Regions from separate parts of the Aliidongia dinghuensis genome, predicted to be linked through region 2. Evidence: predicted binding sites of a transcription regulator. Region 2 holds the regulator's gene; each other region holds the start of a gene.

Region 1 (10,456 bases), on a different contig from region 2:
GCTGCGGGCGATCTCCTGAGTCGTTGCCCCTTGCTCGTCCATCGCGGAGGCGATGCCGGTCGAGATCGCGCTGATGTCCGAAATCGTCCGGCCGATGCTCGAAATCGCCTCGACCGCCCGGGCGGTCTCAGTCTGGATGCCGGCGACCTGGGTCTGGATCTCCTCGGTCGCCTTGGTCGTCTGGCTGGCGAGCGCCTTCACCTCGCTTGCGACCACGGCGAAGCCCTTGCCGGCATCGCCCGCCCGCGCAGCCTCGATCGTGGCGTTTAGCGCCAGCAGGTTGGTCTGGGAGGCGATGTTGTGGATGACCTGGACGATGACGTCGATCCGCTGCGCCGCTTCGGCGAGGCTCTGCATCGTGCTGTTCGTCTGACCGGCTTCGGCGACCGCCCGATCCGACACGTCGGTCGAGCGGAAGATCTGCTGGTTGACCTCCGAAACGGCCGCCGACAGCTCCTCCGCCGCGCCGGCGATCGTCTGCACGTTGCCCGAGGTCTCGTTGGCTGCATGATTGAGCGTTTCGACCTGGGCCAGACATTGCGTCGCGGCGGCGGCGAGTTGGGCCGCGTGGGTCTGGACCTGCTCCGCCGCGTCGACAACGAGGCCGATCGCCTGGCCGGCGCGGCGGCCGAAGTCGGCGCTCAGTTCCTCGATGACCTCCTGGCGCCGTCGTTTGGCGCTCTCCTCTCGCTCCTGCGCCGCAGTCAGCTCGTCCGCGCGCCGGCGGTTGAGCTTGAAGACGTCGAGCGCATGGGCCAGCCGGCCGATCTCGTGCTTGTCGTCGAGATACGGCACCTCGACCGAGAGGTCGCCGTCGGCGAGACGGCTCATCCCGGCGGTCACGCGCGAAAGCTGGGTGTTGATGCTGCGGGAGATGAGATAGGCGAAGCCGCTGGCCAGCGCGAGCACGATCAGGCTGAGGCCGCCGCTCAAAAGCGCGATCCGGTTATAGATCGCGTCGACGTCGTCGATATAGATGCCGGTGCAGACCGACCATTGCCAGGGTTCGAACGCGGAACAATAGGAGAGTTTCTGCAGCCGGCTCGCGTCGTTGAGCGTGCCGGTGCGCGACGTGCGGTAATAGACAAAGTCGCCGCCGTGCTTCGCCGCCTCGATCTGGCTGCGCACCGTCTGGTTGCCGTCGACGTCGGTCGCGTCGAGCCGGTTCTTGCCGAGGAACTCGCGATTGATATGCACCATGGTGGTGCCGTCGAAGCGCTGGGCGAAGAAATACGTGTCGTCGCCATAGCGCAGCTGGAACAGCTCCTCGGCCGCGCCTTTTTCGGCTTGCTCGCGCGTGAGCCCGCCCGCCTGCTCCTTGGCGTGCCAGCCGGCGATGACATGCTGCGCCACCTCGACCAGGTGTTTCAGCGCCTCCTTGCGGTCATCGACGAGGCTGCCCCGGAGCTCGGTCAGGCTCAGGTACATGCTGGCGCCCATGGCCAACAGCAGGACCGGGATGAACAACATCAGCCGGTAGGAGATGGCGAATCGTTGCAGCATCGTCTTCGTCCTCTTGGGGCGCCGGCGCGGCGGTCAGGCCGCCGCGCTGAACCAGGGAAGGCCGTGACCAAACAGGCGGGCCGCGGTGTCCGGCGCAAGGGCCAGATCCGCCGCACAGCGCTCAACCGAATGAAGGTACGTGTCGTGGACACCGGTGCGGTGCAGCAGCTCGGCATAGGCGTCGACCTCGGTCGAGGCCGGCCGCGGCCGATAGCGATAGGCGGCGGTGGACGCATGCAGGCCCGGCACTTCGAAGACGGCGGGTTCGCCCGGAAACAGGATGCGGCTCTCCGCCGCGTCGAGCCGGTCGATGCCCTGCCAGTCGGTCAGGATGCCGGGATCGAAGCGGTCGGCGAGGCCGAGGCGCCGGAACAGCGCCGCGACGCTCGTCGCGGGATCCCGGCTCGCCTCATAGACATAGTGGGTGACCGGCACACCGTGGCGGCGGGCGAAATTGCGGATGCGCCAGATGTTGAGCGTCGCCAGCACGTAATGGGTGGCGAGCGTCGGCGCGGGCACCCGGTCGGACCATTTCGCGAACCACGAGCTGAGCGAGGCGGTCGGCTCCCGATCGAGCAGGATCAGGTGCAGCCGGTCCGCCGGATAGCCGGCCTCGATCAGCAGCTGGATCGGGTTGTAGAGGCACTCGGCCACGAGATAGGGCCCGGCCGTCTCCTTGCTGAACAGCGCCGGATGCTCGCTCGCGGACGGCGGCTGCCAGGCGACGAGCGGGGCTTGTGCCAGCGCGCAGCGCAGGATCGCCTTGGTCGGCTGGTAGTAGGACGGCAGGCCGCTCAGCCCGAAGAGATTGTTGAGTGCCGTCGAACCCACGCGTGCCTTGCCCCAGGCGCAGTAGAGCCGGGGAAAATCCTCGGGCGCCCGATCGCGGAAGGCGGCGCTGAGGCAGGCTCGGACCGCGTCGGTCACCTGATCGGCCGCCATCTGGCGGGACTGATACTTGCCGTCCGGCCTGAGCGAGAGCGCCTTCAGCGACGGGTGATCCCGACGGATCAGATCCGCCAGGCACTCCATTTCGGCGATATTCGTCACGGCGCTCATGGCCGCCCCCCAATCGCCGAGACCTCAATCGACAGGCTGCGATCGGACGCCTGCCACTCAACCGGTGCGTGCGACTGGGAATCTTCGATTTTTCCGCAGAAACAAAGGTGCTGTGACGACATGACGCCACCTATAAGAGGGTTTAATTCAATAGCACAACTCTACCGATCGAGTCATTTCCCGATTGTAAAAATTTGACCAGCGCAACGCCGCGCAGGTGAGTAAATTCGTCGCGTTTTCGACAATTGAAATGTAACGGTCAAATCAAGCAGCGACGTGCGTCTCGCTGATTTGAGTTAATAATAGGAAAGATTTCGCGCTAAAGACGCCAGAATTGTGCGGCGCACAATCACCCGTAGCGCAGCAGCTGCGGGCCGTTGCGCTTCAGCCAGGCGCGCGCCTGGTCATGGCCGGGATCGAGGTCGGCCACGAGGCGCCAGAAGTGCTGGCTATGGTTCATCTCCGCCAGATGCGCCACCTCGTGCGCGACCACATAGTCCATGATCGGCTCGGGTGCCAGGATGAGGCGCCAGGAATAGCGGATGTTGCCGCTGGAGGCACAGCTGCCCCAGCGGCTGTGCGGATCGCCGACGCTGACGCGCGCGACGGTCTTGTCGAGCCGCCGGGCGAGCGTGCGGGTCTTGTCGGCCAGCATGCCGCGCGCGAGCTCGGCGAGGCCGGTGCGCGTACGGCGGGCGAGGCTGCCGGTATCGCCCGTCACCTCGATCTGCGTCTGGGTCAGCCGGAACACCGGCCGGCGGCCGCGGTCGAGCTCATGCAGCACCAGTTCGCGGCCCTGGCCCAGCACCGGAATGGTGGCGCCATCGACGAAGGGCAGGCGCGGCGGCATGCGCGCGACCTGGGCCGCGATCCAACCGCGCTTGCCGTCGAGGAATCCCAGCGCCACCGCGAGCGAGGCGCCGGCCGGCAGCACGAGCTCGACCGAATCGACCGCCGGGTGCAGCCGGAGCGCCATGCGTCGGGCACGCGGACTGACCCGCACCGTCACCGGGATCGTTTGGCCGGTCGGCAGGCGGAGTGGGGGGATTTCGCGCGGGGGGCGGGAGGGCCACATCGCTTCCGTGATAGCGCAAAATCCGCGAGCGTGCGACGGGCTCCGCGCGACATTCGATGCTTCACAAGATCGTCATGAAACGGCAATGTCTCGCGCGATAAGAGCGTAGTCCAAGCGCTTTCGAAGTTCTTTCCTGGGGGAGGGGAAACCCATGCTGTCCGTTCGCACGCTCGCGCTCGCCACCGCGGCACTCTCGACGACGGCACTCGCCGTGCCGGCCCATGCCGATCCGGTCGAGATCCAGTGGTGGCACGCCATGGCCGGCAAGAATGGCGAGCTCGTCAACCAGTTCGCCGACGAGTTCAACAAGAGCCAGCCCGACTACAAGGTCGTCCCCGTGTTCAAGGGCGGCTATGCAGACGCGCTCAATGCCGGCATCGCCGCGTTCCGCGCCGGCCAGGCGCCGGCCATCCTCCAGGTGTTCGAGGTCGGCACCGCGACGATGATGGCGGCCAAGGGTGCCGTGAAGCCGGTCTATCAGGTGATGGCCGACGCGGGCGAGAAGTTCGACCCGCAGTCCTACCTGCCGGCGATAACGGGCTATTACTCGACGAAGGACGGCAAGATGCTGTCCTTCCCGTTCAACAGCTCGACCCCGGTCATGTACATCAACAAGGACGCCTTCAAGAAGGCGGGCCTCGACCCGAACGCGCCGCCCAAGACCTGGCCGGAATTCTTCGACGATGCGAAGAAGCTCAAGGCCGGCGGCAGCGCCTGCGGCTTCACCATCGGCTGGATGGCCTGGACCCAGCTCGAGGTGTTCAGCGCCTGGCACAACAAGCCGATCGCGACCGACGAGAACGGTATCGGCGGCACCGATACCAAGCTCGAGATCAACGGGCCGCTGCAGGTGAAGCACCTGCAGGACCTGGTCAATGCTGCCAAGGACAAGAGTTTCGACTACGCCGGCCGCACGACGGAGCCCGAGGCGAAGTTCGTCTCCGGCGAGTGTGCCATGATCCAAACCTCGTCGGGCGGCTATGGCGTGTTCAAGGCCAACGCCAAGTTCGACTTCGGCGTGGCGCCGCTGCCCTATTACCCGGACGTCGCCGGCGCGCCGCAGAACACGATCATCGGCGGTGCCAGCCTCTGGGTGATGGGCGGCAAGAAGCCCGCGGAATACAAGGGCGTCGCCAAGTTCCTCTCGTTCTTGAGCCAGACGCCGATCCAGGTGCGCTGGCACGAGCAGACCGGCTACCTGCCGATCACCAAGGCCGCGTTCGAGGAGACCGGGAAGGAAGGCTTCTACGACAAGACGCCGGGCTTCGACGTCGCGATCAAGGAGCTGACCAACAAGGCGCCGACCGAGAATTCGAAGGGCTTGCGCCTCGGCAACCTGCCGCAGATCCGCGACATCGTCGCCGAGGAGGTCGAGGCGGCCTTGAACGGCACCAAGACGCCGAAGGAAGCGCTCGATAGCGCCGTCAGCCGCGGCGACGTGCTGCTGCGCCAGTTCCAGAAGACCGCGTCCTAAGCATTCTTCGCCGGTAAAAGCGTCAACCATGCAGCGTCGCGTGGTGTTCGACGGCAAGCTGCTACCCATGCTCCTGGTGGCGCCGCAGCTTGCCGTGACGCTCGTCTTCTTCTTCTGGCCGGCGGCCGAGGCGGTCTATTTCTCGACGCAAGCCCAGGACGCGTTCGGGCTCTCGACCGAGTTCGTCGGGCTCGACAATTTCCGGGCCGTGTTCGCCGATCCGGCCTATCTGCACAGCCTGGGCGTCACCGCGGTCTTCTCGGTCTCGGTGACGCTGCTGGCCATGCTGCCGGCGCTGCTGCTCGCGGTCATGGCCGACCGGGTCGTGCGCTTCGCCGCCGTCTACAAGACGGCGCTCATGCTGCCCTATGCGGTCGCACCGGCGATCGCAGGCGTGCTCTGGCTGTTCCTGTTCGCGCCGGGCATCGGCATCGTCGCGAACATGCTCCGCTGGCTCGGCATCGACTGGAACTATGTGCTGAACGGCGACCAGGCGCTGCTGCTGGTCATCGTCGCCGCGGCGTGGAAGCAGCTCAGCTACAATTTCCTGTTCTTCCTCGCCGGCCTGCAGGCGATCCCGAAATCGCTCTTGGAAGCGGCATCGATCGACGGCGCCGGTGGCTTCCATCGCTTCCGCACCGTCGTGCTGCCGCTCCTGTCGCCGACCACCTTTTTCCTGTTCGTGGTCGATGTGGTCTACGCCTTCTTCGAGACCTTCGGCGTCATCCACGCGGTCACGGGCGGCGGCCCGTCGAAGGCGACCGAGATCCTGATCTACAAGGTCTATTACGATGGCATGGTCGGGCTCGACCTGGGCGGCTCGTCGGCCCAGTCGGTCATCCTGATGGTGATCGTGATCGCCCTGACCGCGATCCAGTTCCGCTACGTCGAGCGCAAGGTCCATTACTGATGGAAAGCCGCTCCGGCCATCTCGCCTGGCTGCCGCACCTCATCCTCATTGCAGGGCTGCTGCTGGTGGGATTTCCGATCTACGTCACCTTCGTCGGCTCGACGCTCACGACGCCGGAGATCCTGTCCGGCCACATGTCGCTGCTGCCAGGCGGCCATCTCGTCGAGAATTACCTGGAGGCCCTGACGCAGGGCATGCCGCAGCTCTCGGGCGTGCCGGTCGGCCGGCTGCTCCTGAACAGCCTGGTCATGGCGCTCACGATCGCGCTCGGCAAGATGGTGATCTCGTTCCTGTCGGCCTACGCGATCGTGTTCTTCCGCTTCCCCGGCCGCATGGTCTGCTTCTGGATGATCTTCCTCACGCTCATGCTGCCGGTCGAGGTGCGCATCGTGCCGACCTTCCAGGTGACGGCGAACCTGGGGCTGATCGACAGCTACGGCGGCCTCGCGATCCCGCTCATCGCGTCGGCGACGGCGACGCTGCTGTTCCGCCAATTCTTCCTGACCGTACCCGACGAGCTCATCGAGGCGGCGCGGCTTGACGGTGCAGGGCCGCTCCGCTTCCTCAAGGACGTGCTGCTGCCGCTCAGCTCGACAAACCTTGCCGCCCTGTTCGTGATCCTGTTCGTCTATGGCTGGAACCAGTATCTCTGGCCGCTCCTGGTGACGAACACGGCCTCGATGACCACCCTCGTCGTCGGCATCAAAAGCATGCTGACGGTGGATGCCAACACGCCCTGGCATCTGGTGATGGCGATGGCGATCCTCGCCATGGTGCCGCCCGCGGCGGTCGTGCTGCTGATGCAGCGCTGGTTCGTCAAGGGCCTGGTCGACAGCGAGAAATAGCGAGAGCGAGCATGGCGACCGTCACCCTTTCCGCCGTCACCAAATCCTACGCCGGCAACCCGGTGATCCATGGCATCGACTGCGCCATTGCCGACGGCGAGTTCATCGTCATCGTCGGCCCGTCCGGCTGCGGCAAGTCCACGCTCTTGCGCATGGTGGCGGGCCTCGAAGCCATCACCGGCGGTACGATCGCGATCGGCGACCGGGTCGTGAACAGGGTCGAGCCCAAGGACCGGGACATCGCCATGGTGTTCCAGAACTACGCGCTCTATCCGCACATGACCGTGTTCGAGAACATGGCCTATGGGCTCCGGATCCGCGGCCTCTCGAAACACGAGATCCGCACGCGGGTCGACCGGACGGCCGAGATCCTGCAGCTGGGCCAGCTCCTGGAACGGACGCCGCGGCAATTGTCCGGTGGCCAGCGTCAGCGCGTTGCCATGGGCCGCGCCATCGTGCGCGAGCCGCAGGTCTTCCTGTTCGACGAGCCGCTCTCCAACCTCGACGCCAAGCTCCGGGTGCAGATGCGCGTCGAGATCAAGCGTCTGCAGCAGCGGCTCGGCACGACCTCGATCTATGTCACCCACGACCAGGTCGAGGCGATGACGCTCGCTGACCGGCTGATCGTGCTCAACGCCGGCGTTGCTGAGCAGATCGGCCGGCCGATCGAGCTTTACGAGCGGCCGGCGAGCCTGTTCGTCGCCGGCTTCATCGGCTCGCCGGCGATGAATTTCCTTGAGGCGACGGTGGGCGAGGGCGGCCGAATCACGCTCACCGGCGGCACTGTCCTCACGGGACCCGTCGCGGTTCCGACTGGCATCGACGTGACGCTCGGCGTCCGGCCGGAGCATCTGGTGCTTGCGACGGACGGCGAGGCCATGGCCCATCTCCATGTCGAGATGGTCGAGCTGCTGGGTGCCGACACGGTCGTCTACGGCACGCTCGGCGCCGGCGGGCCGGCGCTCATGCTGCGGTTGAACGGCATCGCGACCGTCGCGAGCGGCGAGCGCCTGCCGTTAGGATTCCCGCCGGACCGGCTGCACCTGTTCGATCGGCAGTCCGGCCGCCGCCTCTGAGCGGTATAGGACGACGCACGGTGGGCGCGAGCTTCATGGACTCTTAACCTCGAGTCGGCGTATATGTCGGCGGTTCCTCGGGGATAAATCCCTGCCGGATCACCGGTGCAGCCGCGACAAAGTCGCCTTCCGCGGCCGGTCTTGAAGGCGAGGTCAGCATGAGCATCTCGAACGTCGGCCAGGGGCCGGTCACACCCTCGACCACAAACAACCAGGTCCAGGGCAACAAGCAGCAATTCAAGCCGGCGGACAACAACGCCAATACCCTGTCGAACAACGCATCCAAGCAGACTGGTGCGCAGCCGCTCAATGCAACGGGCCGCGGCCAGGTCGTCAATCTCGTCGTCTGACCGTCTTAAGACTTCATCGCAGGAACTAACGCGTACCGGGGCCGCCGCTCAACGCGGCGGGGGCGGTAGCGTGCCGGGTGCGCCGCGCCAAGGCGCCAGGATGCGGACTTCGGCCGGCAGGCCGCCGAGGTCGCCCGTTCCGTTGCTGCCGGTGCCGCTGCCGTCGGCCGCGATATCGGCCGGTGCGACATAGGGTGTGACGTCGGCCGGGGCCGGTGCGGCCGGGTCGTCGGCTTGCGGCCGTGCGGCCGCATCTGTCGTGCTCGACTGGACGATCCGCCAATTGCCGTCTTGCGCCCGGCAGCCCACGGCATAGCCGACCGCAGCCGGGCCACCGCTCACCAGCGTCTCCGCCACTTCGCGGCACGGTTGCCGGGATGCGGGATCGACCCGTTCCTTGAGCGGCTGAACCGAGCCCGCATGGCCGGTGGCGGGATTTGTCCAGCGTTGCGTCTCGCCCAGCGGCGCCGCCCAGGCCCGGCCATAGGCCGCGGCGCGGAAGGCCGCGTCCGCCGCATCGAGCGGGTCTGCACAGGCGATCGCCGGCACCGATAGGGCGAGGCCGCCGACGAGGAATGTCGTGAAATTCCGAAATGGGATCATGGGGCCGCGCTCTTGGGGCCACGCTCAGGGCGGGAGTGACAGGTTCGAGTCTAAACCCGAACCTGTCGCGCGGCAAATGCGCGTCAGCGGTAGTAATACCCGCCGTAATAATAGTAATGCGGACGCGGCGGCGGCGCCGGATAGACATAGCAGGCCGAGAGAACACCGGCGATCGCTCCAAAGATCACGAAGTTGGCGATCCACCGACTCCAGTTTCGGTTGCGACGGGATGGGACGGCGGGCATAGTTTAACCTCCAGTTTCCGGGAGACCCGCCTTGACAGGCCGGCCTCTCCTTGATGAAACGAGGTCACGGGGGAGGTTCATCCCCGAAATCTCCAGGATTTATTTTGCAATCGCCGCGGGGATGGTTGCGCGGCGTGCAACGTAACCCCGCACCTGGCATCTTGTGCGAACCGGCGCAAGTCCCTGATCGGCATGCTATAGTTGGTGCCAAACAAGCGTCGAAAGGCGGAGGGCGGCATGGTGGATGGGGCCACGGAACCGGCGATCAATCAGGCGTTCTGGCAGGGCGTGCGCGTGGCGATCAGGCGGGCGGTCATCGCCGTGGTCGGCATCCTTGGCCTCTATGGCGCGGCGGCGTCGACGGATGCCGCGGCCTATGCCTGCGGAATCGGCGTCTTCATCGTCGGCTGCCTCCTCCTGTTCCTGGAGATCAAGCGGCATTTCGACGGCTTGCCGCCGCTCGGCCTCGGCGACCTGCTGATCGATGATTTCAACACGCTCTGGGTCGGACTGCCGCTGCTCGGCCTGTTCGGCATCGCCTGCCTGTTCGTGGCGGCGCGGGCGGAGGGCGGTGCCGGTTATTACGCGGGGATCGGCGGTGCCATCGGCGCGTTCCTGGTCGGGCTCGGCAGTATCGGCGCCTGCTTCGACCGCACCGAGACGCACTGATAGCCCAGTCTTAAGATCGAGGGTCCCTACATCGAGGGTGCGCCCCATCCGAGATCGAGGAAGCGGACCTGCTCGGCCGTGCGCGCGGCGATGAAGCCCGCCTGACTGATCCATTCTGCCTGACGGCGCGAGTGGTTGGCGCCGATCATGATCGGGCAGGCCGATGGATCATTGGGCCGGAGCGGCAGCAGCAGGGTTTCGACCGGGTCATGGGCGCCGGAGGTGAAGACCATGTCGTAGCGCGCGACGAAGCCGCACGGCTGGTCGACAGCGCGCCATAGCCGGCGAGTGCGTGTTACGCGCAGGGCTGGATCCAGGAACTGGCCCCAGACGAGGCCGGTCATTTCGACGCCCCAGCGGGCCCGATGGGCGGTGCCGACCAGGCGGTAGGTCGCCGTCTCGGCGTCGATCATGTTCAGCATGAAGATATGCGGCAGAACCCGCTTAAGCGCGCCCGGATCGATGGCGGCGCGCTTGGGCATGGGCGCGTCGCCGCGGACGGTCAGCCAGTGATCGAGCAGCACGCGGCTGGGCTCGGTCTCGAGCCCGGGGAACCCTGGGTCGGTGGAAGGGATCATCTGTCCTCTGTCCCGCCGTCCCAGACGAAGCGCCATTGCCCGTCCGATTGCCGCTGCCACACCGTGACG
Region 2 (10,456 bases):
GGTGGCCTACGCGCTCTGGAACCTGGAGGACCGCGGGCCGATGTTCATCGTGCCGGGTGCCGCCATCTACCAGGGCATGATCATCGGCGAGCACAACCGCGAGAACGATCTCGAGGTGAACGCGCTCAAGGCCAAGCAGCTGACCAACATCCGCACGACGTCCAAGGACGAGGCGATCCGCCTCACGCCGCCGCGCATCATGACGCTCGAGCAGGCGATCGCCTATATCGAGGACGACGAGCTGGTCGAGGTCACGCCGAAGAGCGTGCGCCTGCGCAAGAAGCTGCTGGACCCGAACGAGCGCAAGCGCGCGAGCCGCGCGGCCGAAGCCTCGTAAGGATCGGATCCCACAAAAAGGGCCGGATCGGGCAGCCGATCCGGCCCTTTTGCCGTTTTGGATCAGCCGCGAGTCGTCTTGACGCAGCCGGCGCCATGGTTCGGCGTCGCGGGTTCAAGCAGCCCTCGGCTTATGTGCTGGGCGACACGATGGTGAGCCACGGCCAGCGCGCCCGGTAGCTCTCGGCCTTGGCCTGGAACAGCGCCGGCCGGGGATTGGCTGCGTTCATGCGCAGGATGCCGTCCCACAGCTCGGCGAGGCCGTAGGGCGCGTGAAGCGCGCCGTCGGCGGCCCGGATGCCGACGCAGGTGCAGGCGACGAGATAGCGCCCTATGCCGTCCTCGACGGATGTCAGCGCCGGATAGCCCGCACCGAAGCGCTGGCCGTACCAGAGATGGACGCGCGCCTGGTTCTTCACTTCGACCTCGACGCCCAAGTCGGCGAACAGGTCGCGCGCCTGGCGGATCACCCGGTCCTCGGCCTCCCAGCTCAAGTCCGCTCCGTCGAAATAGAACACGTCGTAGTCCTTGATGTCGGCCTCGGCCGCCCGCCCGGCAAGCCGGTTCCACACCGCCTGATAGAGGCAGCCTGCGACCAGATACGCCTCGGGCAATCCCAGCGCCGGCAGCCGGCGCAGGATCTCGGCGTTGGCTCGATTTTCCAGCGCCCATTGCCGGAGCAAAGCCGCCCGGTCCTCCTCGGTCATGCTCGCCTCCTCATCGTCCCGTCTTGTGGCCCGCACCACCGGAAGGCGGAAGTGCGATCTTACATACCGCTAGTATGATATTGCGTACTCATGGTATGTACTCTGGGTCTGATGATCTGAACCGCATGACCGGGAGGCTGCGATGATCGCCATTTGGATCGTGATTGCCCTGTTCGCCGCCGGTGACGCCACGAGCGACGCCGTCACCAACGCACCCCGCGACGAGGCCGGCAAGGCCGCCGTTGCGGCGACCGCCGGGACCCCCGCCACGACCGCCCCCCTCGACCAGCAAGCCGCAAAATCACGGGAGCCAGCACCATGAAGCTCTACGCCAGTCCGTTCGCCTGTTCCTTCACCGTCCGCTTGGCGCTTGCCGAGGCCGGGCTCAACGTGGAGACCCGCTGGGTCGATCTCGCGACCAAGCGGGCCCAGGACGGCACCGACCTCACAACCCTCAATCCGAAGGGCCAGGTGCCGACGCTGGTACTCGACGACCGCGCCGTGCTGACCGAGGTCGGCGCCATTCTCCAATATGTCGGGGACCAGGCGTCCGGCCGGCAGCTGGTGCCGCCGGCCACGTCGTTCGAGCGCTATCGGCTGCAGGAATGGCTGAGCTTCGTCGCCGGCGAGCTGCACAAGATTCTAAGTGTGCTGCTGATCATTGCCCCGACGGTTGATCCGGCCGGGGCCGAAAGCGCACGCCGCCTGGCGCGGCATCTCCTGCCGCAGCGCTTCGGGCATGTCGCCCGGGCACTCAGCACCGGCTCGTTCCTCATGGGCGAGTATTTCACCGTAGCCGACGCCTATCTGTTCAACATGCTGATCTGGGCGCGCTACGTGGAATTCGACCTTTCGCCCTGGCCCGAGCTCGGCGCCTATTTCGACCGGGTCGCGGCCCGGCCGGCCATTGCGGCCGTGTTCGCGGAGGAACGCGAGGCGCGCGTCGCGGCGCAGCGTCGCTGAAGCGCGCGCGTTCGGTACGAAACGCTCACGCAGCCGGAGCCTGCTCCGGCTGCGTGCGCAGTGCGTCGAGCATCCCTTCGATCTCGGCCCGCACGCTGGCAAGCCCGGCCGCCGGATCGTCGAGCTGCGCCAGGTAGCGCGCGGCTTCCGTCAAGGCCCCGTAGATCGTTGCCGCCAAAGGCTCCATCGGCCGGGGCCGGATCTGACCGGCCTTGATCGCCCCGCGGATGCCGGCCGTGATCAGGCCCAGCGAATGGCGGGCGCAGACCTCGCGCCACACATCCCAGCCCAGGACCGACGGCCCCTCGCGCAACAGAAGCCGCTGGGTCCCGGCATCCATCATCAGATCGAGGAAGGCGAGGCAGCCGCCCTTCAGCATGCTGAAGGGATCGCCATGGCCGCACGCCGCCATGATGTCGGCGAGGAGCTGGTCCTCCCCCTCTTCATAGACGGCGTGAAAGATCGCCTTCTTGTCGGTGAAATGATGGTAGAACGCGCCCTTGGTGAGCTCCGCCGCCCGGGTAATGTCGTCAACCGAGGTTTCTGCATAGCCGTGGGCGCGGAACAGGCTGCGGGCGGCAGCCATCAATTTGGCCAGCGAAGCGGCCGAGCGTTCTTCCTGGGTTGCCATTGCATGACGCTAGCATGCAGGCGATCGCCGAAGCCAGCAGGGAGGCGACATGCCAGGCTTTTCCGGCAGCGGCGGCTCCGCTATCGTCGCGGCCTTTCCTCACCGGTCCCCAGGATCGCCCATAAGGCCAGGACCCCCCATAAGGATCGACCATGCAGAAGCTGTTTCGCGTCCTGCTCCTTCTCGTCGCCCTCGTGATGGCCCCGCTGGTCGTCTCCGGGGCCGCCCACGCCCAGGCGACCGACCCGGAGAACACGCTCTACCTCGACATTCCCGCCGGCCGCGTCGTGATCAAGCTGCGGCCCGACCTGGCGCCCAACCATGTGGCGCGCATCAAGGAGCTGGTGCACCGCGGCTTCTACGACGGGCTCACCTTCCACCGCGTCATCCCGGGCTTCATGGCGCAGACCGGCGATCCGCTCGGCAACGGCTCGGGCGGCTCGGGCAAGAACATCAAGGCGGAATTCTCGCACGAGCATTTCGCCCGCGGCATCGTCGGCATGGCGCGCGCCAACTCGTTCGATTCCGCCGACAGCCAGTTCTTCATCACCACGGGCGACGCGGGCTTCCTCGACGGCAAGTACACCGTCTTCGGCCAGGTCGTCTCGGGCATGGAGTTCGTCGACAAGCTCGCGGCCGGGACCGAGGCCAACAACGGCGCCGTCGCCCATCCGGACAAGATCATCCGCCTGCAGATCGCGGCCGACGCGGACAAGAAGTCGTAAGGCATCCGCCGGCTTGCCGGCCCGACTTGCCAGCTCGACTTGCCAGCTCGACTTGCCAGCTCGACTTGCCAGCCCGACTTGTTAGACCGTCGCGGGATCGCTAAGGTCCCGCGACTTTTTCCTTTCCGGAACGCTGGAGGACCGCCATGGCGGCAGATCTCGAAAACACCCTCTATCTCGAAGTGCCGACCGGCCGTGTCGTCATCGAAATGCGCCCCGACCTGGCGCCGAACCATGTCGCCCAGATCAAGCGGCTGGCGCGTGAGGGCTTCTACGACGGCATCGTGTTCCACCGCGTGATCGACGGCTTCATGGTGCAGACGGGCTGCCCGCGCGGCGACGGCACCGGCGGCTCGGGCAGCAAGCTCAAGGCCGAATTCAACGACAAGAAGCACGTCCGCGGCGTCTGCTCCATGGCGCGCGCCATGGACCCGAACTCGGCCGACAGCCAGTTCTTCATCATGCTCGGCACCTCGCCACATCTCGACGGCCAGTACACGGCCTGGGGCGAGGTCGTCTCCGGCATGGAGCACATCGACGCGATCAAGAAGGGCAACTCGGCGCGCAACGGCAGCGTCACCGACCCGGACAAGATCGTGAGCATGAAGGTCGCGGCCGACGTCGAAGCGGCCTGAGCGCCCGATCCTGGACCCTGCGGGTGGCCTCCTAGAACGATATGCATCAGGTTCGATCGGAGCGCCGTACAAGTCCCTCTCCGCCCTCAGGGCGGAGAGGGAGCCAAACGAGCGGCGACCGCGTGAACCGAGAGCAAATCTAATTCCATCATGCACTAGAGATGCTTGAGACGATCAGGATCTACGGCCGCCCGCGCCTCGTCGCGATCCTGGGCATGGGCTTCTCGAGCGGGCTGCCGCTCGCCTTGAGCGGCTCGACGCTGGCACTCTGGCTCGCCGACGCCCAGGTCTCGCTGCGCGAGATCGGCCTCTTCGCACTCGTCGCCGTCTCGTACAATTTCAAGTTCCTCTGGGCGCCGCTGGTCGACCGGCTGGCCATCCCGGGCCTGACCCGCCGTCTCGGCCGCCGCCGTTCCTGGGCGATCCTGTTCCAGGCCGGCGTCGCGCTCAGCCTCCTGGGTCTGAGCCTGACCGACCCGGCGGCCGCCCCCGTGCCGACCGCCCTCATGGCCGTGCTCGTCGCCTTCTTTTCGGCGAGCCAGGACATCGTCGTCGACGCCTATCGCGTCGAGCTTCTGCTGCCGGAGGAGCAGGGCGCCGGTGCGGCCGCGACCCAGTTCGGCTATCGGCTGGGCATGATCGCGTCCGGCGCGGGCGCGCTCTATGCCGCTGCCGCCTGGGGCTGGCCCGCCGCCTATCAGGTCATGGCGGCACTCATGCTGGTCGGCGTTGCGACCGTGCTGGCGACGCCGGAGCCCCAGGTCGAGCGCGCGCCGCGCGGCGGCTTCGCCGAGACCGTGCTGGCGCCCTTCCGCGACTTCGCCCTGCGCCCGCGCTGGTTTCTCATCCTCCTCTTCGTTCTCGTCTACAAGATGGCCGATGCGGTGACCGGCCATTACGCCGGGCCGCTCTATCTGTCGCTGGGCTTCTCCAAGATCGAGATCGCCAGCATCAGCAAGGTGTTCGGCATCATCGCCACGATCGTCGGCGTGGCGCTGGGTGGCTCGCTCGTCTATCGCTACGGCACCATCCGCACGCTGTTCCTGGGCGCCGTCCTGCAGATGGGATCGAACGCCATGTATGTGGCGCAGGCGCTCGCCGGCCATGACCTGACCGTGCTGACGGCGACCATCGCGTTCGAGAACGTCGCGGGCGGCATCGGCTCCGCGGCATTCGTTGCGTACCTATCTGCCCTGTGCAGCCGGACTTATACCGCAACGCAATATGCGCTACTCTCCGCGCTGGCCGCGTTCGCCCGGAACTTCTTCGTATCCGCCGGCGGTGCGGCTGCCGATTGGCTCGGCTGGCTGTGGTTCTTCGTATTTTCGATCGGCCTGCCCCTGCCCGGTCTGGCGCTGCTCCTGTGGCTGGCGCTCCGGACCCGGCCCGAGGGCGGCCTCGCGGAAGAAATCGGCAGCAGCGGGCGTTAGAGCCCAGGGCCTATTGCCCAGAGCTCATTGATCGCGACCGCGCTCCCTCCGGGCGCTTCCGGCTGGACGCTTCACCGACCTCAAACGTTTCGAGACGCCTAATGGATATCAGCAAGATCCCGACCGGGAAGAATCCGCCCTACGACGTCAACGTCATCATCGAAATCCCGATGGGCGGCCCGCCGGTCAAGTACGAGGTCGACAAGGAATCGGGTGCCATGTTCGTCGACCGGTTCCTGCATACGGCGATGCATTATCCGGCCCATTACGGCTTCATCCCGCACACGCTGTCCGACGACGGCGACCCGGTCGACTGCATGGTCCTCGGCCGCCATCCGCTGGTGCCGGGCGTCGTCCTGCCGTCGCGCCCGATCGGCGCGCTGATCATGGAGGACGAGAGCGGCCAGGACGAGAAGATCCTGGCGGTGCCGGTCAACAAGCTGCACCCGTTCTACGAGGACGTGACGTCCTACAAGGACATCCACCACATCCTGATCGAGCAGATCGAGCATTTCTTCACCCACTACAAGGACCTGGAGAAGGGCAAGTGGGTGAAGGTCAAGCACTGGTGCGGCCCGGAAGAGGCGGCCGACCTCATCCGCCAGGGCATGGAGCGCTACAGGGCCGACCGCTGAGCCGGGCCTAGGATTGAACAAGCGAAGGGCGCCGCCGGATGACCGGCGGCGCCCTTTGTTGCTTTTGGAGGACCTACGCTCTCATTCCGTCATCCCTGCGGAGGCGGGGATCCAGGGCAAGCGAAGGATCTTTCCGGCAACCCTGGATTCCCGCCTGCGCGGGAATGATGGGGATATCGTTCAGTCCCGCGCCTCGTCGAGCGCGTAGCCGGCGGAGCGGACGGTGCGGATGACATCCATCTCGTTCGGGCCGTTCAGGGCCTTGCGCAGGCGGCGGATGTGCACGTCGACGGTACGCGGCTCGACATAGACGTCGTGGCCCCAGACCGCGTCCAGCAGCTGCTCGCGCGAGAACACCCGGCCCGGGTGCTCCAGGAGGAAGCGCAGCAGGCGGAACTCGGTCGGGCCCAGATGGATCGGCCGGCCGCCGCGCGTCACGCGATGGGCTGCGAGATCCATCGACACGTCGGCGAAGCCGAGGCTCTCGCCGGCGCTGTCGGGCTTCGCCCGGCGCATGACGGCGCGCACCCGCGCGATCAGCTCCGACGGGCTGAACGGCTTGGTGATGTAGTCGTCGGCACCGCTGTTTAGGCCGCGGATCTTGTCGGCCTCCTCGCCGCGCGCGGTCAGCATGATGACCGGCAGCGTGCGCGAGGTGGGCGAGCGGCGGATCTGGCGGCAGACCTCGATGCCGGAGACGAGCGGCAGCATCCAGTCGAGCAGCACGACGTCGGGCTTGCGCTCGGCGATCTGCACCAGCGCCTCCTCGCCGTCGGTTGCCTCGCAGACGCCGAAGCCTTCCTTTTCCAGATTGTACTTGAGCAGAGTGACGAGGGGCGCCTCGTCCTCGACGATCATGACCAGAGGCTTCATTTCGTCTCTTCGCTATCGGTGGTGGCGACCGCGACCGGCCCCGGCAGAACGACCGAGGTGCTCGACCGGTCGCGCTTCGGCCGAGCCTCCTTCAACGGCGTGCCATGGATGAGGTAGTAGATCGTCTCGGCAATGTTGGTCGCGTGGTCGCCGATCCGCTCGATATTCTTCGCCATGAACAGGAGATGCGTGCCGGCGGTGATGCTGCGCGGATCTTCCATCATGTAGGTCAGGAGTTCGCGGAACAGGCTCGTATAGAGCTCGTCCAGCTCCTCGTCCGAGAGCCAGACGTGCATGGCCTTGTCGGCATCGCCCTGGACATAGGCGTCGAGCACGTCCTTGATCAGCGCCTGGGCGAGCTTGCCCATGCGCGGAATGGCGTAGACCGGCTTCGCCACCGGCGCCTGGTTGAGCGCGATCGAGCGCTTGGCCACGTTCGCCGCATAATCGCAGATCCGTTCGAGGTCGGACGCGATCTTGAGCGACGAGACGATCTCGCGCAGGTCGCGCGCCATCGGCTGCCTGAGCGCCAGGAGCCGCATGGCGAGCGCCTCGACCTCGGCCTCGAGCGCATCGACCTGCGCGTCCTGCTCGACGACCTCGTGGGCGAGTTCGCTGTCGCGTTTGACGGTCGCCTGAATCGAGGCGGCGACCTGGCTCTCCGCCAATCCACCCATGCGGATGATGGCGTTGTTGAGCCGCTTCAGCTCGTCGTCGTAGGTCTTCATGATGTGATCGGTCGGCATGCCCTGCTCCTGCCCCGCGCTTTCGCTCTCGAGCCTCAGCCGAACCGGCCGGTGATGTAATCCTCGGTGCGCTTATTATGCGGGTTCGTGAACACCGTCTCGGTGTCGTTGAACTCGATGAGCTCGCCCAGATACATGAAGGCGGTGAAATCGGAGCTGCGCGCCGCCTGCTGCATCGAGTGGGTGACGATGACGATGCAATAGTCGGTCTTAAGCTCCGAGATCAGCTCCTCGATCTTCTGGGTCGAGATCGGGTCGAGCGCCGAGCAGGGCTCGTCCAGCAGCAGAATCTCTGGCTTCACCGCGATGGCGCGCGCGATGCAGAGGCGCTGCTGCTGGCCGCCCGAGAGGCCCAGGCCCGACTGCTTCAGCTTGTCCTTGACCTCGGTCCAGAGGGCCGCCTTCCGGAGCGCCTGCTCGACCCGGTCCTCGAGCTCCGCGCGCGGCAGGTCCTCGTAGAGATTGATGCCGAACGCGATGTTGTCGAAGATCGACATCGGGAACGGCGTCGGCTTCTGGAACACCATGCCGATCTTGGCCCGGAGCAGGTTGAGGTCGACCTTGGGGTCGAGGATGTTCTCGCCGTCGACCAGCACCTGGCCCTCTGCCCGCTGCTCCGGATAGAGCGCGTACATGCGGTTTAGCACGCGCAGCAGGGTCGACTTGCCGCAGCCCGAGGGACCGATGAACGCAGTCACCCGCTTGTCGGCGAGCGTCAGGTTGATCGTCTTCAGCGCCTCGTACTTCTTGTAGTAGAAGCGCAGATCCTTGATCTCGATCTTCTCGACCAGCTTGCCGGCCGCGACCGGATCCTTCGTCGGCGACACCGCGGCCGCACCGAGACCGGACGAAGCGACATCGGAGTAGTTCGGCTCGCCGGCGGGCGTCTTCAGGGGCTCTGAGTTCATTGCTTGATACTGCCGAAGGAGGCGAGGGAGCGGGCGGTGATGTTGAGGCACAGGATCGCGAGCGTGATCAGAAGCGCGCCGCCCCAGGCGAGGCGCTGCCAGTCAGGATAGGGGCTGAGCGCGAAATTCGAAATGACGACCGGCAGGCTCGCGATCGGCCGGTTCATGTCGGTGCTCCAGAACTGGTTCGAGAGCACGGTGAAGAGCAGCGGTGCCGTCTCGCCGCTGATGCGGGCGACCGCGAGCATGATGCCGGTGAGCATGCCCTGGCGCGCCGCGCGATAGCACACCGAGACCGTGATGCGCCATTTCGGCGTGCCCAAGGCCGCCGCCGCCTCGCGGAGCGCGTTCGGCACCAGCGCCAGCATGTCGACGGTCGTGCGGGTCACGACCGGGATCACCAGGATGGCGAGCGTCATGCTGCCGGCCCAGCCGGAGAAATGGCCCATCGGCACGACCATCAGCTGGTAGATGAACAGGCCGACGATGATCGACGGTGCCGAGAGCAGCACGTCATTGATGAACTGGATCGCCTGGCCGAGCTTGTTGCCACGGCTGTATTCGGCGACGTAGGTGCCGACCAGGACGCCGATCGGCGTGCCGACAACCGTGCCGACGATCGTCATGACCGCTGAGCCGAAGAGCGCGTTCAACAGGCCGCCGTCGCTGCCGGGCGCCGGCGTCATCTCGGTGAAGAGCGACGGCCGGATGGCCGCGATGCCCTCGACCAGGAGGGCATAGAGAATGGCACCGAGGAAGAACAGGCCGACGCCGGTGGCGCAGAGCGAGAGACCCAGGACGATCCAGTTCTTGCGCTGGCGCCGCGCGTAACGCGCGAGATCCTTGGCCATGGCTCAGCCCCCCGCCTGGCGCTGCATGCGGATCAGCATGTATTTCGCCGCCGCCAGCACGATGAAGGTGATGAAGAACAGGATGAGGCCGAGGGTGATGAGCGACGAGGTGTAGACCGGCGTCGTCGCCTCGGTGAATTCATTAGCGAGCGCTGAGGAGATCGTCGTGCCCGGTGCCAGCAGCGAGGTCCGGATCTGGTGGGCGTTGCCGATCACGAAGGTGACCGCCATGGTCTCGCCCATGGCACGGCCGAGGCCCAGCATGATGCCGCCGACGACGCCGACCTTGGTGTAGGGCAGCACCACGCGCCAGATCACCTCCCACGTCGTGCAGCCGAGCCCGTAGGCGGACTCGCGCAGCATGGGGGGCACGGTCTCGAACACGTCGCGCATGATCGACGAGATGAACGGCAGCACCATGATCGCGAGGATGAGGCCGGCGGTCAGGATGCCGATGCCGAACGGCGGGCCGGCGAAGAGCACGCCCAGCCCCGGGATGTGGCCCAGGGTCGCGATCAGGAACGGCTGGACATACGCCTGCAGGAAGGGCGCGAACACGAACAGGCCCCAGATGCCGTAGATGATGCTGGGGATGCCAGCCAGAAGCTCGATCGCGATCGACAGCGGGCGCTTCAGCACCGGCGGGCACAGCTCGGTGATGAAGACGGCAACGCCGAAGCTCAAGGGAATGCCGACGACCATCGCGATGAGCGAGGTCATGAGCGTGCCGTAGATCGGCACGAGGGCGCCGAACCGTTCCGTCGCCGGGTTCCAGATGTCGGTCCAGAGGAACGGCAGGCCGAACTTGCTGAACGCCGCGGACGATCCCACGACGAGCGAGACTGCCACGCCGCCCAGGAGCAGCAGGATGAACAGTCCGAAGAACAGAGTGGCGCTGCGGAACAGCCTGTCGAACAGATGCTGCGGGCCGCGCAGTTGAAGCACTCTGCTGCTGCTGCTGGGAATATCGACCATGGGTCGCGTCTTGCTCCTCATGCGCGCGAGGGAAGGGTAGC
Region 3 (10,456 bases), on a different contig from region 2:
GCATTGCCGTCTCTTCGGCTGTGCGCACGATCTCGAAGCCGGCCGCCTTCAACAGGCCGTGGAGACGGTCGAGGGTGCTGCGATGCGCGATGTGCCGGTCGAGGGCGCGCTGGGCCTCGGCACTGTCCAGCACCGACCGGAAGATTCGATAGAACTCCGCCATGTGCCCCTGCAGGTTCGTCGTCAGCGCCAGGCGGGCGCCGGTGCGGGCGACGCGGCGGCATTCCACGAGCGCTGCTGCCGGGTCGGCGAAATTGTTCACGCCCAGGTTCGAGACGATGAGATCGAACGAGCCATCGGCGAACGGCAGGGCGGCGCCATCGCCCCGCACGAATGTCACCTGGGCGACGCCGCGGATGCGCGCCTTGCGCCGGGCGCGGCCCAGCGCTTCGGCCCAAGGATCGAGGCCGCACACCATGGATCCGGGTCCGAGCCGCTCGGCGAGTTCGGTGGCAGGGAAGCCGGTGCCGCTTCCGAGATCCAGCGCCACGAGCCGTGGCGCAAGCGGGACGTGGCGCAGCAGCAACTGTCCGGCGAGCGCGGACCAGAGCGGCAGCTCGTCATAGGCATCGACGACCGCCGGGTCCGCGAGGTCGATGTCGGCGGATGGATCGGTGATCTGGTCGGGTTCTGGCGTCATAGCTCCCACGGTCAATCGATCTCGGCTGCGGCCGGCGCGACCCAGCGCGCGAAGGCCTGGACGAGCAGGTCGATGTCGACTGGCTTCGGCACGAAATCGTTCATGCCGGCCGCCTTGCAGGCGGCGATATCGTCGGCGAAGGCATTGGCGGTGAGTGCTATGATCGGGACCCCGTTCGCCGGCGCGGTGAAGGCGCGAATGGCTCGGGTCGCATCGAGCCCGCTCATCACCGGCATGTGCAGGTCCATCAGGATCGCGTCATAACGGGTCGCGGCGGCGGCTTCGACCGCCTGCTGGCCGTCGCCGACCAGGTCGCAGCTGTGGCCCAGGGTTTCGAGCAGCGCCTCGATCAGCAACTGGTTCATCGGCACGTCTTCCGCGACGAGGACCTGCAGCGGCCGCATGCGCGATGCGGTTGCCGTATCGCTCGACGGCAATGCGCGTTTGAACGGGACGGCCGGCGCCTTCGGCAAGGGCAGCTCGAACCAGAAGGTCGATCCTTCACTGTGGCGGCTCTCGACCCCGATTTCGCCCGCCATCAGCCGCACGAGGCTCGCCGAGATCGCGAGCCCGAGGCCAGTGCCCCCTTGGCTGCGATTGATTTGGCTGTGGTTGACCCGAGGCTCCAGCTGGTGGAAGCGCTGGAACAGGTTCGCCTGGTCCTCGGGCGCGATGCCGATGCCGGTGTCCTGGACCTCGAAGCGCACGCGGTCGCCACCGGCCGGCCGGACGCGAACTTCGACGCCGCCGGTCTGAGTGAACTTGATCGCGTTGGTGATCAGGTTGAGCAGAACCTGGCGCAGCCGGTTCGGGTCGCCGCGCACGAAGGTCTCGAGCCCCGCGTCCAGATGGCACGCGAGCGTCAGGCGTTTCTCCGCGGCCGCCGTCGTCATGATCGCAACGGCGCCTTCGACCAGGCTGCCGAGCTCGATCGACGCCTCCTCGAACGCCATCTTGCCGGCCTCGATCTTGGAGAAGTCGAGAATGTCGTTGATGAGTGCGTAGAGATGCCGGCCGGCATCGTTCAGCAGTTCGACGTAACGCTTATAGGGGGCGTCGAGCGGGGCCGCGCGCAGCAGCCGCGCGAAGCCCAGGAGCCCGTTGAGCGGGGTCCTCAGCTCATGGCTCATGCTGGCGAGGAAATCCGATTTTGCGTGGCTCGCGGCGTCGGCGCGCCGGGTTTCGGCGCTCAAGGCCCGACGGCTCTTCAGTTCCTGCAGCCAGCCGAACAGCAGCAGCAGGACGACGAGGCTGACCCCGCCCGCGGCATAGAGCAGGTTGCGGCGGAACTGGGCGCTCTCTGCGACGATGTCGTCGAGCGCCACGCCGGCCGTGACCACGATGGGGAAGTCGGCGAGCGTGCGATAGGCGTAGAGCCGTTCCTTGCCGTCGACGATGCTCACCTGCCAATAGCTGCCGGACGGGGCCCGGTCGATCTCCGACCAGAGCCGGGAGCCGTCCGAAGTCTGGCCGATGTAGTTGCCCTCTGGAATGCGCGCGCGGATGACGCGGTCGGCCGTGCCCGTCATCACCACGACGCCGCCCGGGCCGAGCGCCGACTGGTCGTAGAGCTGCTCGAGCAGCGTCACTTCGACCGAGATCGCGACGGCGCCGATGAGCTGGCCGTCGGGCGCCCGAACGGCGCGGGCGAAGGGCAGGACCTGCCGGCCGTTGCTGCGGGCCGCGACCGGTGCGCCGACGACGACCGCATCCCGAGTCTTCGGATCGATTGCCCGTTGGAAATAGGGCCGGTCGCTGAGCGTCATCGGCACGGTGCCGGCCCCGTTGATGAGGGTGCCGACGCCGGCCGGGTCGAGGACCACGATATTGCCGTGAAAGGCGTCATAGAGCCGCTGCCGGGTCGCGAGCGACGCGGTCCGCTCGAGCCCGTTCTCCTGGTAATAGGCGGCAAGGAAGCGCATCACATCGTCGATGAGGCTGAGGTTGCCCGAGACGAAACGGCCATAGGCCGTCGCGATTTCCTCGGCCTTGGCACGGGCCTCCTCGACCGCCCGATCGTGGATCGCGCTGACCTGGACCGCATAGGCGGTCCAGATGCCGGCCAGCAGCGCCAGCGCCACGGCCCACGCATAGAGGGGGCGATGCAGCCGGCGGACGCGGCGCATCAGTGGCTGATCGGTTCGGCCAGGGCCGGCGCCGCCGCTTCCTGCCGTGCAAGATCGAATAGCGGCAGGAAGAATTCCGGTTCCTGGGCGCCTGAGAGTGCATATTTGCCGTCGATGATGACGCAGGGCACGCCATTGATGCCGAGCCGGCGCGCACCGATGTCCTCGGCCAGCACCGCGGCGCGGTCTTCGTCGGCGGCGAGGAACGCCCGTGCTTCGCGCCGGTCGAGCCCGGCCTCGGCGGCAATGTCCGCCAGCACCTCGACCGAGCCGATGTCGCGGGCCTCCTCGAAATAGGCGCTGTAGAGCCGGGCGGTCAGCTCGGCCTCGACGCCGCGCCGGCGCCCGAGCCGCTTCAGCCGATGGGCGTTCAGGCTGTTGGGTGTGCGCGCGATCCGGTCGAAGTCGAAGCGGATGCCCTCGGCGGCGCCGGCCTCGCCGATCGCCTGGTAGATGCGGCCGGCATGAAACGCGCCGCCGAACTTCGCCATGAGATAGGCTTGGCGCGGCACGCCCTCGGCCGGCATGTCGGGGTTGAGCTGAAAGGCACGCCAAGTGAGTTGCGGCGGCGGCCCGCCGTCGCGCTCCAGGGCGCGTTCCAGCCGCCGCTGGCCGATGAAGCACCAGGGGCAGATGAGATCGGAGACGATCTCGATGAGCATGCCGTCGTCGCCCTACCGCTCTCGTTCGGCTGACAGCTTAGCTCATCTCGCGTCCGGCGCGAAATGCCTCGGCGCCGTGGAATCGCGCCTCGGCGATCAGCGGTCCTTCCAGAAGCGCGCGGTCTTGGTGAATTGGCGCCAGACCTCGGCGAAGCGCTGTCGGGCGGCTTCCGTCTCGGCAGCGCTCCAGCCGGCGACGAGGCCTGCCGCGCGCGGCCCGTATTTCTCATCTTGGGCCGCGAGCTTGGCCGCAAGCCCGCGCGCCACCACCGCGTCGTTGAGCGTGCCCAGGATGTCCTGGATGTCGCGCAACGCCGCGACGTAGCGGCGTGCCGGCTTGCCCGGGAACAGCGGGCGGAAGAACTCGGCGACATAGCGCAGGCGCTTCGCGTCGATGCGCAGGCCGTGCAGATCGCTGGGGCCGGCCTCGGCCAGGTGGGCGCCCGCCGCGAGGAAGCGCTTGTGGCTCTTCCGGAGGATCGCCGTCGCATACCGCTCAAGCGGTTCGGCCAGCAGGGCCGCGGCCTCGGCACTCGGCGGCTCGGGCCAGAGCCCGGCATCGAACCAGGCGGCGAGTCTCAGCGACAGGCCCATGAAATCGCTGGCCAGGACCGCGGCATAGGCGTCCGCCGCCGCGCGTTCGCGCAGGACCGCGGCCGTGAAGCCCAGACCCTTGAGGCCACGCTCTTCGCCCAGGGCGCGGCCAAGCGGCGTCAGCGTATTCGCCATGAACACGTCCCATTCGCGCGCCTGGCCAAGCGCGCTCGCGAGTGCCGTCAGGTCGCCCGCGAGCGCCCGGCGCGGCGCATCCGGCAACGCCTTGCGGAAGACGGAAAGGATCGAACGCAAGCGGCGGAGCGCCACGCGGGCCTGATGCACCTGCTCGACCGGCATCGCCTGGGTGAGCCGGCCGATCTCCGCGCGCAGATCGGCAACCGCCGCGCGGCCGATCGCGAGCAAGCCCTGCTCGACGCTCATGGCGTGATGGAGCAGCGGTGCCTGTCCGGGCTCGGTCGGCCACCAATCTTCGGCCGCGACCAGGCGATAGGCCTGCTGCACGGCATCGTGGGTCGCGAGCTCGAACGGGACCGCGCGATGCAGCTCGGCCGCGAAATCGTAGAGGCCGTGGGCCGGGCCGGCCTGCAGCAGAAGCTCGACCTGGCACGGCCCGAGCCGGCCGGCCGTCGCCTCGACCTCGGCCTTCTCGAGCGTGAGCGCGAACCGGGCCTCGCCGAACTCGATCTGCCAGATCGTGCGGTGCAGATCGAGCGCCAGGACCGGCACGAGATCGCTGGGCAAGAGGCGCGCGACATGGCCCACGTCGATGCCCGGCAGGAACGCGAGCCGGGCCGGGTCGAGTCGCTCGCCGTCGAGCGCCATCGCGACCGGGCTCAGAATCCGGCCGCCGGTCGGCCTGACACCGATCGGGCGCATCAGCTGTTGCCGGCGCCGGCCCGAGGTTTCGATCGCGAAGCCGATGCCCTGGCGCCCGATGGTGAGGCCTGGCGTATCCCAGAAAACCTGGCGCAAGCGGCGGATGACTGGCCGCTTCGCCGCATGGGCCAGCACGACTTCGGCCTTGGCCAGCACGGCGGCGGCCTCGCCGTCGACGTCGAGCAAGAGGCGCAGCGGCGGTGTCGCCGGCGGCACGACGGGGGCAGGGATTTCAGGCGCGGTCGCGATCTCGCTCGCGGGTTCTACGGTCGCGTCGATCATCATGGCAGGGCAGGCGATCCAGGCTTCATCAATCGAGACTTCATCAAAGTGTCACATTTTCTGGCGGTTTTCGACCGCGAGGTCAGCATAAATTCGATCTATGGCATCTCATTCGGATGCGGTGGCCATGAAAACGATTTCAAGAAGGCGTCTGTTTATGGGGAACCTGGGGCCATGCCTGGGGCCACGGGCACGCCGCCACGGATGATGCCGGCGCAGGGATTGCCGCCGATCCAGTACGCGAGGGCGGCCGGGCTCTCGATGTCCCAGAGCGCCAGGTCCGCCCGGAGGCCCGATGCCAGGCGGCCGCGATCGGCGAGTCCCAAGGCCTGGGCCGCCGCGCGCGTCACGCCGGCGAGCGCCTCCTCGGGCGTGAGCCGGAACAGCGTGCAGCCCATGGATAGCATCAGAAGCAGGGAGAGCACCGGCGCCGAGCCGGGGTTGCAGTTGGACGCGAGCGCCATCGGCACGCCGGCTTGGCGCAGGGCCGCGACCGGTGGCCGCCGCGACTCGCCCAGAAAATAATTGGCGCCGGGCAGCAGCACCGCGACCGTGCCGGCCGCGGCCATGGCGGCGACGCCGTCCTCGCCGAGGCATTCGAGATGATCGGCCGACAGCGCGCCGAATCGGGCCGCGAGCGCCGCACCGCCCAGGTCCGACAGTTGCTCGGCATGCAGCTTGACGCTGAGGCCGAGCCTGGTCGCCGTCTCGAAGATCCGCGCCATTTCGTCCGGGGTGAAGGCGATGCCCTCGCAGAAGCCGTCGACCGCGTCGGCCAGGCCGGACTGGGCGACGGCGGGCAGCATCTCGCGGCACAGCAGGTCGACGTAGTCGCCTTGCCGGCCCTTGAATTCCGGTGGAACCGCATGGGCGCCGAGAAAGCTCGTCGAGACCGAGACCGGCAGGGCGTCGCCGAGCCGGCGTGCGGCCCGCAGCATCTTGAGCTCGGTCGCGAGATCAAGGCCGTAGCCGGACTTGACCTCGACCGTGGTGACGCCTTCGGCCAGGAACGGCCGCAGCCGGCGGACGGCGCCCGCGACGAGGTCGTCCTCACTCGCGGCCCGCGTCGCGGCGACGGTCGAGACGATGCCGCCGCCCGCGCGCGCGATTTCCTCGTAGGTGGCGCCTTCGAGCCGAAGCTCGAATTCGCGCACGCGCTCGCCGCCGAACAGGATGTGGGTGTGGCAGTCGATCAGCCCGGGCGTCATCCAGTGCCCGCCGCCCTCGACGACCGCGGCGGCAAGCCGGTCCGGCGTCCCAGGCAGATCGGCGCGCCGGCCGACCCAGGCGATCCGTCCATCGCGAATCGCCAGCGCGCCGTCACGGATCATCCCATAGGGTGCGTCCGTTTGCATGGTGGCGAGGTCGACGTCGACCCATAGACTGTCCCAGATTGCCGTCACCCTCGTCCCCGGAATAGGTTGCTGGTCTCGGGCATCATATCGGACTGGGGCATCATATCGGAGAACTAGGGGCGATGACCGCGCTGTTTGCTGAGGCCGCGCTGCTCCCGGACGGTTGGCGCGACAACGTGCTGCTGGAGATCGATCCGGCCGGCAATCTCGTCACCGTCAAGGCCGACGTCGACGCCGCGTCACCGGCCGCCGCCGCGGCCGAACGGCTCGACGGGCCCGCGCTGCCCGGCATGCCCAACCTGCATAGCCACGCGTTCCAGCGCGCCATGGCTGGCCTGGCAGAAGCGGCCGAGCGCGATCCCGGCAGCTTCTGGAGCTGGCGACCGGTGATGTACCGCTTCGCCGGTGCGCTCGGCCCCGACGATCTCGAGGCGATCGCGGCCCAGCTGCAGATCGAGATGCTGAAGGCGGGTTATACGGCGGTTTGCGAGTTCCATTACCTGCACAATGCGCCCGACGGCTCGCCCTATGCCGATCCAGCGAGCCTGCCGCACGCGGTGCTGGCGGCGGCGCGGCGCACCGGCATCGGGCTTACCATGCTGCCCGTGCTCTACCAGACGGGCGGCTTCGGCGGGTTGCCGCCGAACGAGGGGCAACGGCGCTTCGTGCTCTCGGTCGACCGCTTCCTGGCGCTCGTCGCGGGGCTGGCCGGCGAGGCGGCGGGCGACGGGCAGCTCCGCATCGGCGTGGCGCCCCATTCGCTCCGGGCGGTGCCGCCCAAGGCGCTCGGCGAAATGCTGGCCGGTCTCGGCGCCGTCGATCCGACCGCGCCGATCCATATCCATGCCGCTGAGCAAGTGCGCGAGGTCGAGGACTGCCTCGGCTGGTGCGGTTCGCGGCCGGTCGAATGGCTGCTCGACCATACGCCGATCGATCAGCGCTGGTGCCTGGTGCACGCGACACACATGACGGCGCGCGAGATGCACCGGCTGGCGGCGAGCGGCGCCGTCGTCGGCCTGTGCCCTACGACCGAGGCGAACCTGGGCGACGGGCTGTTCCCGCTCGAAGCCTTCCAGGCCGCGGGCGGCACCTGGGGCATCGGCTCCGACAGCAATGTCTCGGTCAACCCGGTCGAGGAGCTGCGCTGGCTCGAATACGGCCGGCGGCTCTCGACGCTTCGGCGTACCGTCGCGGCGCTGCCGGGCGAGTCGACCGGGGCAATCCTCTGGTCCCGGGCGCTCGAGGGCGGGGCGGCGGCGTCCGGCCGGCGCATCGGCGCGCTGGCGCCCGGCTATCGCGCCGATCTCGTGGTGCTTGACGGCAACCATCCGCTGATCTACGGCCGCGACGGCAACCGGCTGCTCGACGCCCTCGTGTTCGCCGGCAGCGCGCCGCTGGTGCGTCATGTCCTGGTCGGCGGGCAGTGGCGGGTGCGCGACGGCCGGCACGAGCAAGAGGCCGGCGTGGCAGCCGCCTACCGGCGCGTGCTGGACCGGCTGCTGTGACCGACGAGACCCGCCCGCTGGACGCGCTCAAGGCGGCGGCAGAGGAAGGCGCACGCCGGATGGCGGAATTCGCCCGCGGCCTGCAATTGCCCGATCCCGGCAATCTCCTGGCCTCGCTCTGGCCCGACGAGGACATCGAGGCGCGCCGCCTGGCCGAGGCCTATCCGCCGTGCGGCCACTTCGTCGAGGTCGACGGCGTCCGGCTGCACTGGATCGAGCGCGGCGCCGGCCGGCCCGTCGTCTTCGTCCATGGCGCCGGCGGCATGGTCGAGGACCTGCTGTCGAGCCGCTTTGCGCCGCTGGTCGGCGCCGATCACCGGCTGATCGCGATCGATCGGCCGGGCTACGGCCACAGCGAGCGGCCCCGGCGAGATCCGGCCGGCGCCGACTTGGCCGTCCCCGACTTGGCCGGTCCCGTGGCGCAGGCGCGGCTTCTGCACCGGGCGCTGGCGCGGCTCGGCGTCGAACGGCCGGTGCTGATCGGCCATTCCTGGGGTGGTGCCATGGTACTGGCCTTCGCCCATGAGTTTCCGGCGGATGTAGCAGGCGTCCTGGTCCTGGCCGGCTGGAGCCATCCCGCGCGCGAGGCGACGCTCTGGATGGCCGGCCTGACGGCGGCGCCGGTCGTCGGCAGCCTGATGAGCCGCGCGCTGGCGCCGGCGCTCTCCGGCGGTCTCGCCCAGGAGATCATCGGTCAGTTGTTCGCGCCCGAGCCGGTGCCGGCGAGCTTTCTCGATTTCCCGATCGAGCTCGCCCTCCGGCCGTCGCAGCTGCGCGCCAATGCGGAGGATCTGGCCGCCCTCAACCCCGACGTCGCGCGCCTGCGCCGGCACTATCGGCAACTGACCGTGCCAATGGAGATCCTGACCGGCGGCGCCGACAAGGTGGTCAATCCGATGGCCCACACGTTTCGACTGGCGCGCGCGGTGCCGGACGCCGGCTTCCAGGTTCTGCCGGGCGTCGGCCACATGCTGCATCATACGCAGCCCGAGGCCGTGTGCGCGGCGCTCGCGCGCTTGACGGCGCGGATCGGCGGCTGACGAGAGTCAGGGAGCGCAGGTCAGGGGGCGAGGCCGTAGCGTAGCGGCATCGTGCCCGGGTCTTTGCGGTCGCGCAGCAGCGCGATCAATTTCTGGCGCTGCTCGGGCGTCGCCTGCTGCAGGTAGGTCACGAGGGCGGTCAGCACCTCGTCGCCGGTCGCGCGCCGGATGGTGATGACCTGATCCTGCAGCACGCGGATCCGCTCGGGGTCCGGTGTGGGCTTGCCGAATTCAGCCAGGATGTCGTCGACGACCGGCTGGGCCCGCGCGTGGCGCACCTCGACGGCGATCTTGACCGCGCGATGGAGTGCCGTCAGGCCCGGATCCGTCGCGGCCTCCACACCCAGCTCGCGCGCGAGGTCGGTAAAGCGCCGATCGACGATACTGAGCCGATGCTGCGACGTCTGGAAATAGTTCGAGCCCAGATAGGCGCCGAGGGCCAGCAGATTGAGCGCCACCGACAGGACCGCCAGGATCTCGACCATCCGTCCCGCGCCTTGCCTCGCCGTCGAAGGTGCCGCTTGTTCGTCCAAACTCTGCGCCCCAGTCCTTGGTCGTTGCTGCCCGATCGGTGCGGGTGCCGATCATTGTGGAGGCGAGTTTAGGCGTTTTCCGCGGCTTATGCATGGGGCGCATCGCCTCAATCTCTTGCGGCACTTCACCAGCGCCGCCGGTTTGCCCATAGTGGCCCAAGAGGTCCGGTGAACAATCCGTCCTCGGCAACCACTATCGAGGCGCCATGGCACGAAGATCGCGCGGCTTGCCGGTTCCATTGCTGGAGGGGCTCGATGAGCTCGCCAGCGGCGGCGGCTCCTTGCTCGCCCGGCTTCATGGCCGGCTGCGCAAGGCGATCCTCGACGGCGCGCTGGCGCCGGGCGGCGCTTTGCCGGCGAGCCGCCGGCTCGCCGAGGACATCGGCCTGTCGCGCAACACGGTTGAGGCAGTCTACGACCAGCTCGAGGCCGAAGGCTTCATCGAGCGGCGGCACGGCAGCGGCAGCTTCGTCAGCGCCAATCTGCCCGAACGCGAGCTGGCACCGGCCGGCGCGCTCGGCCACGGGCGGGCCGCGGTGCCGGCCGCGGCCCTGTCGCGGCGCGGCGAGCTGATGGCACGCCCCTATGGCCGGGAGGAGGCGCCGGCCGGCCGCGCGTTCGTGCCGTCGGTGCCGGCGCTCGACCTGTTCCCGCGGCAGCTCTGGGCGCGGCTGCTTGCGCGGGCGGCCCGGGCGCCGGGGCCGGATCACCTGATCGCCGGCGACCGCGCCGGCTTCCGCCCGCTACGCGAGGCGATCGCTGCCTATGTCGGCTCGACCCGCGCGGTCGCCTGCGCGCCGGAGCAGGTCGTCGTCCTGACCTCGAGCCAGCAGGCGATCGAGCTCACCTGCCGCATCCTGACCGATCCGGGCGATCGGG

The links. The regulator PhoB, encoded in region 2, activates phosphate uptake and scavenging genes when phosphate is short. The targets are predictions, from matches to a motif close to TNTCATAAAACTGTCA.
Region 1: a site for PhoB is predicted at 3,697-3,712, ahead of ugpB (sn-glycerol-3-phosphate ABC transporter substrate-binding protein UgpB). Genes of this name have one in related genera too.
Region 3: a site for PhoB is predicted at 5,183-5,198, ahead of IEY58_RS03285 (CYTH and CHAD domain-containing protein). Genes of this name have one in related genera too.

What each region holds. Positions count from the first base shown of each region.
Region 1 is NZ_BMJQ01000008.1:58,231-68,686, forward strand. Features, by position in the region: gene IEY58_RS15920 (methyl-accepting chemotaxis protein) at 1-1,503, opposite strand, end outside; gene IEY58_RS15925 (sulfotransferase family protein) at 1,537-2,562, opposite strand; gene IEY58_RS15930 (M48 family metallopeptidase) at 2,912-3,565, opposite strand; gene ugpB (sn-glycerol-3-phosphate ABC transporter substrate-binding protein UgpB) at 3,789-5,111, shown strand; gene ugpA (sn-glycerol-3-phosphate ABC transporter permease UgpA) at 5,140-6,021, shown strand; gene ugpE (sn-glycerol-3-phosphate ABC transporter permease UgpE) at 6,021-6,866, shown strand; gene IEY58_RS15950 (sn-glycerol-3-phosphate import ATP-binding protein UgpC) at 6,878-7,942, shown strand; gene IEY58_RS15955 (hypothetical protein) at 8,101-8,292, shown strand; gene IEY58_RS15960 (RT0821/Lpp0805 family surface protein) at 8,341-8,895, opposite strand; gene IEY58_RS15965 (hypothetical protein) at 9,378-9,809, shown strand; gene IEY58_RS15970 (PAS domain-containing protein) at 9,836-10,387, opposite strand; gene IEY58_RS15975 (YybH family protein) at 10,384-10,456, opposite strand, start outside.
Region 2 is NZ_BMJQ01000012.1:124,493-134,948, reverse strand. Features, by position in the region: gene typA (translational GTPase TypA) at 1-337, shown strand, start outside; gene IEY58_RS22175 (nucleotidyltransferase family protein) at 468-1,043, opposite strand; gene IEY58_RS22170 (hypothetical protein) at 1,186-1,365, shown strand; gene IEY58_RS22165 (glutathione S-transferase N-terminal domain-containing protein) at 1,362-2,006, shown strand; gene IEY58_RS22160 (TetR/AcrR family transcriptional regulator) at 2,032-2,592, opposite strand; gene IEY58_RS22155 (peptidylprolyl isomerase) at 2,790-3,362, shown strand; gene IEY58_RS22150 (peptidylprolyl isomerase) at 3,509-3,997, shown strand; gene IEY58_RS22145 (AmpG family muropeptide MFS transporter) at 4,159-5,427, shown strand; gene ppa (inorganic diphosphatase) at 5,529-6,062, shown strand; gene phoB (phosphate regulon transcriptional regulator PhoB) at 6,243-6,935, opposite strand; gene phoU (phosphate signaling complex protein PhoU) at 6,932-7,681, opposite strand; gene pstB (phosphate ABC transporter ATP-binding protein PstB) at 7,717-8,589, opposite strand; gene pstA (phosphate ABC transporter permease PstA) at 8,586-9,440, opposite strand; gene pstC (phosphate ABC transporter permease subunit PstC) at 9,444-10,415, opposite strand.
Region 3 is NZ_BMJQ01000001.1:663,392-673,847, forward strand. Features, by position in the region: gene IEY58_RS03270 (class I SAM-dependent methyltransferase) at 1-640, opposite strand, end outside; gene IEY58_RS03275 (hybrid sensor histidine kinase/response regulator) at 652-2,766, opposite strand; gene IEY58_RS03280 (DsbA family oxidoreductase) at 2,766-3,428, opposite strand; gene IEY58_RS03285 (CYTH and CHAD domain-containing protein) at 3,525-5,147, opposite strand; gene hutI (imidazolonepropionase) at 5,300-6,499, opposite strand; gene IEY58_RS03295 (formimidoylglutamate deiminase) at 6,622-8,004, shown strand; gene IEY58_RS03300 (alpha/beta fold hydrolase) at 8,001-9,044, shown strand; gene IEY58_RS03305 (hypothetical protein) at 9,065-9,529, opposite strand; gene pdxR (MocR-like pyridoxine biosynthesis transcription factor PdxR) at 9,784-10,456, shown strand, end outside.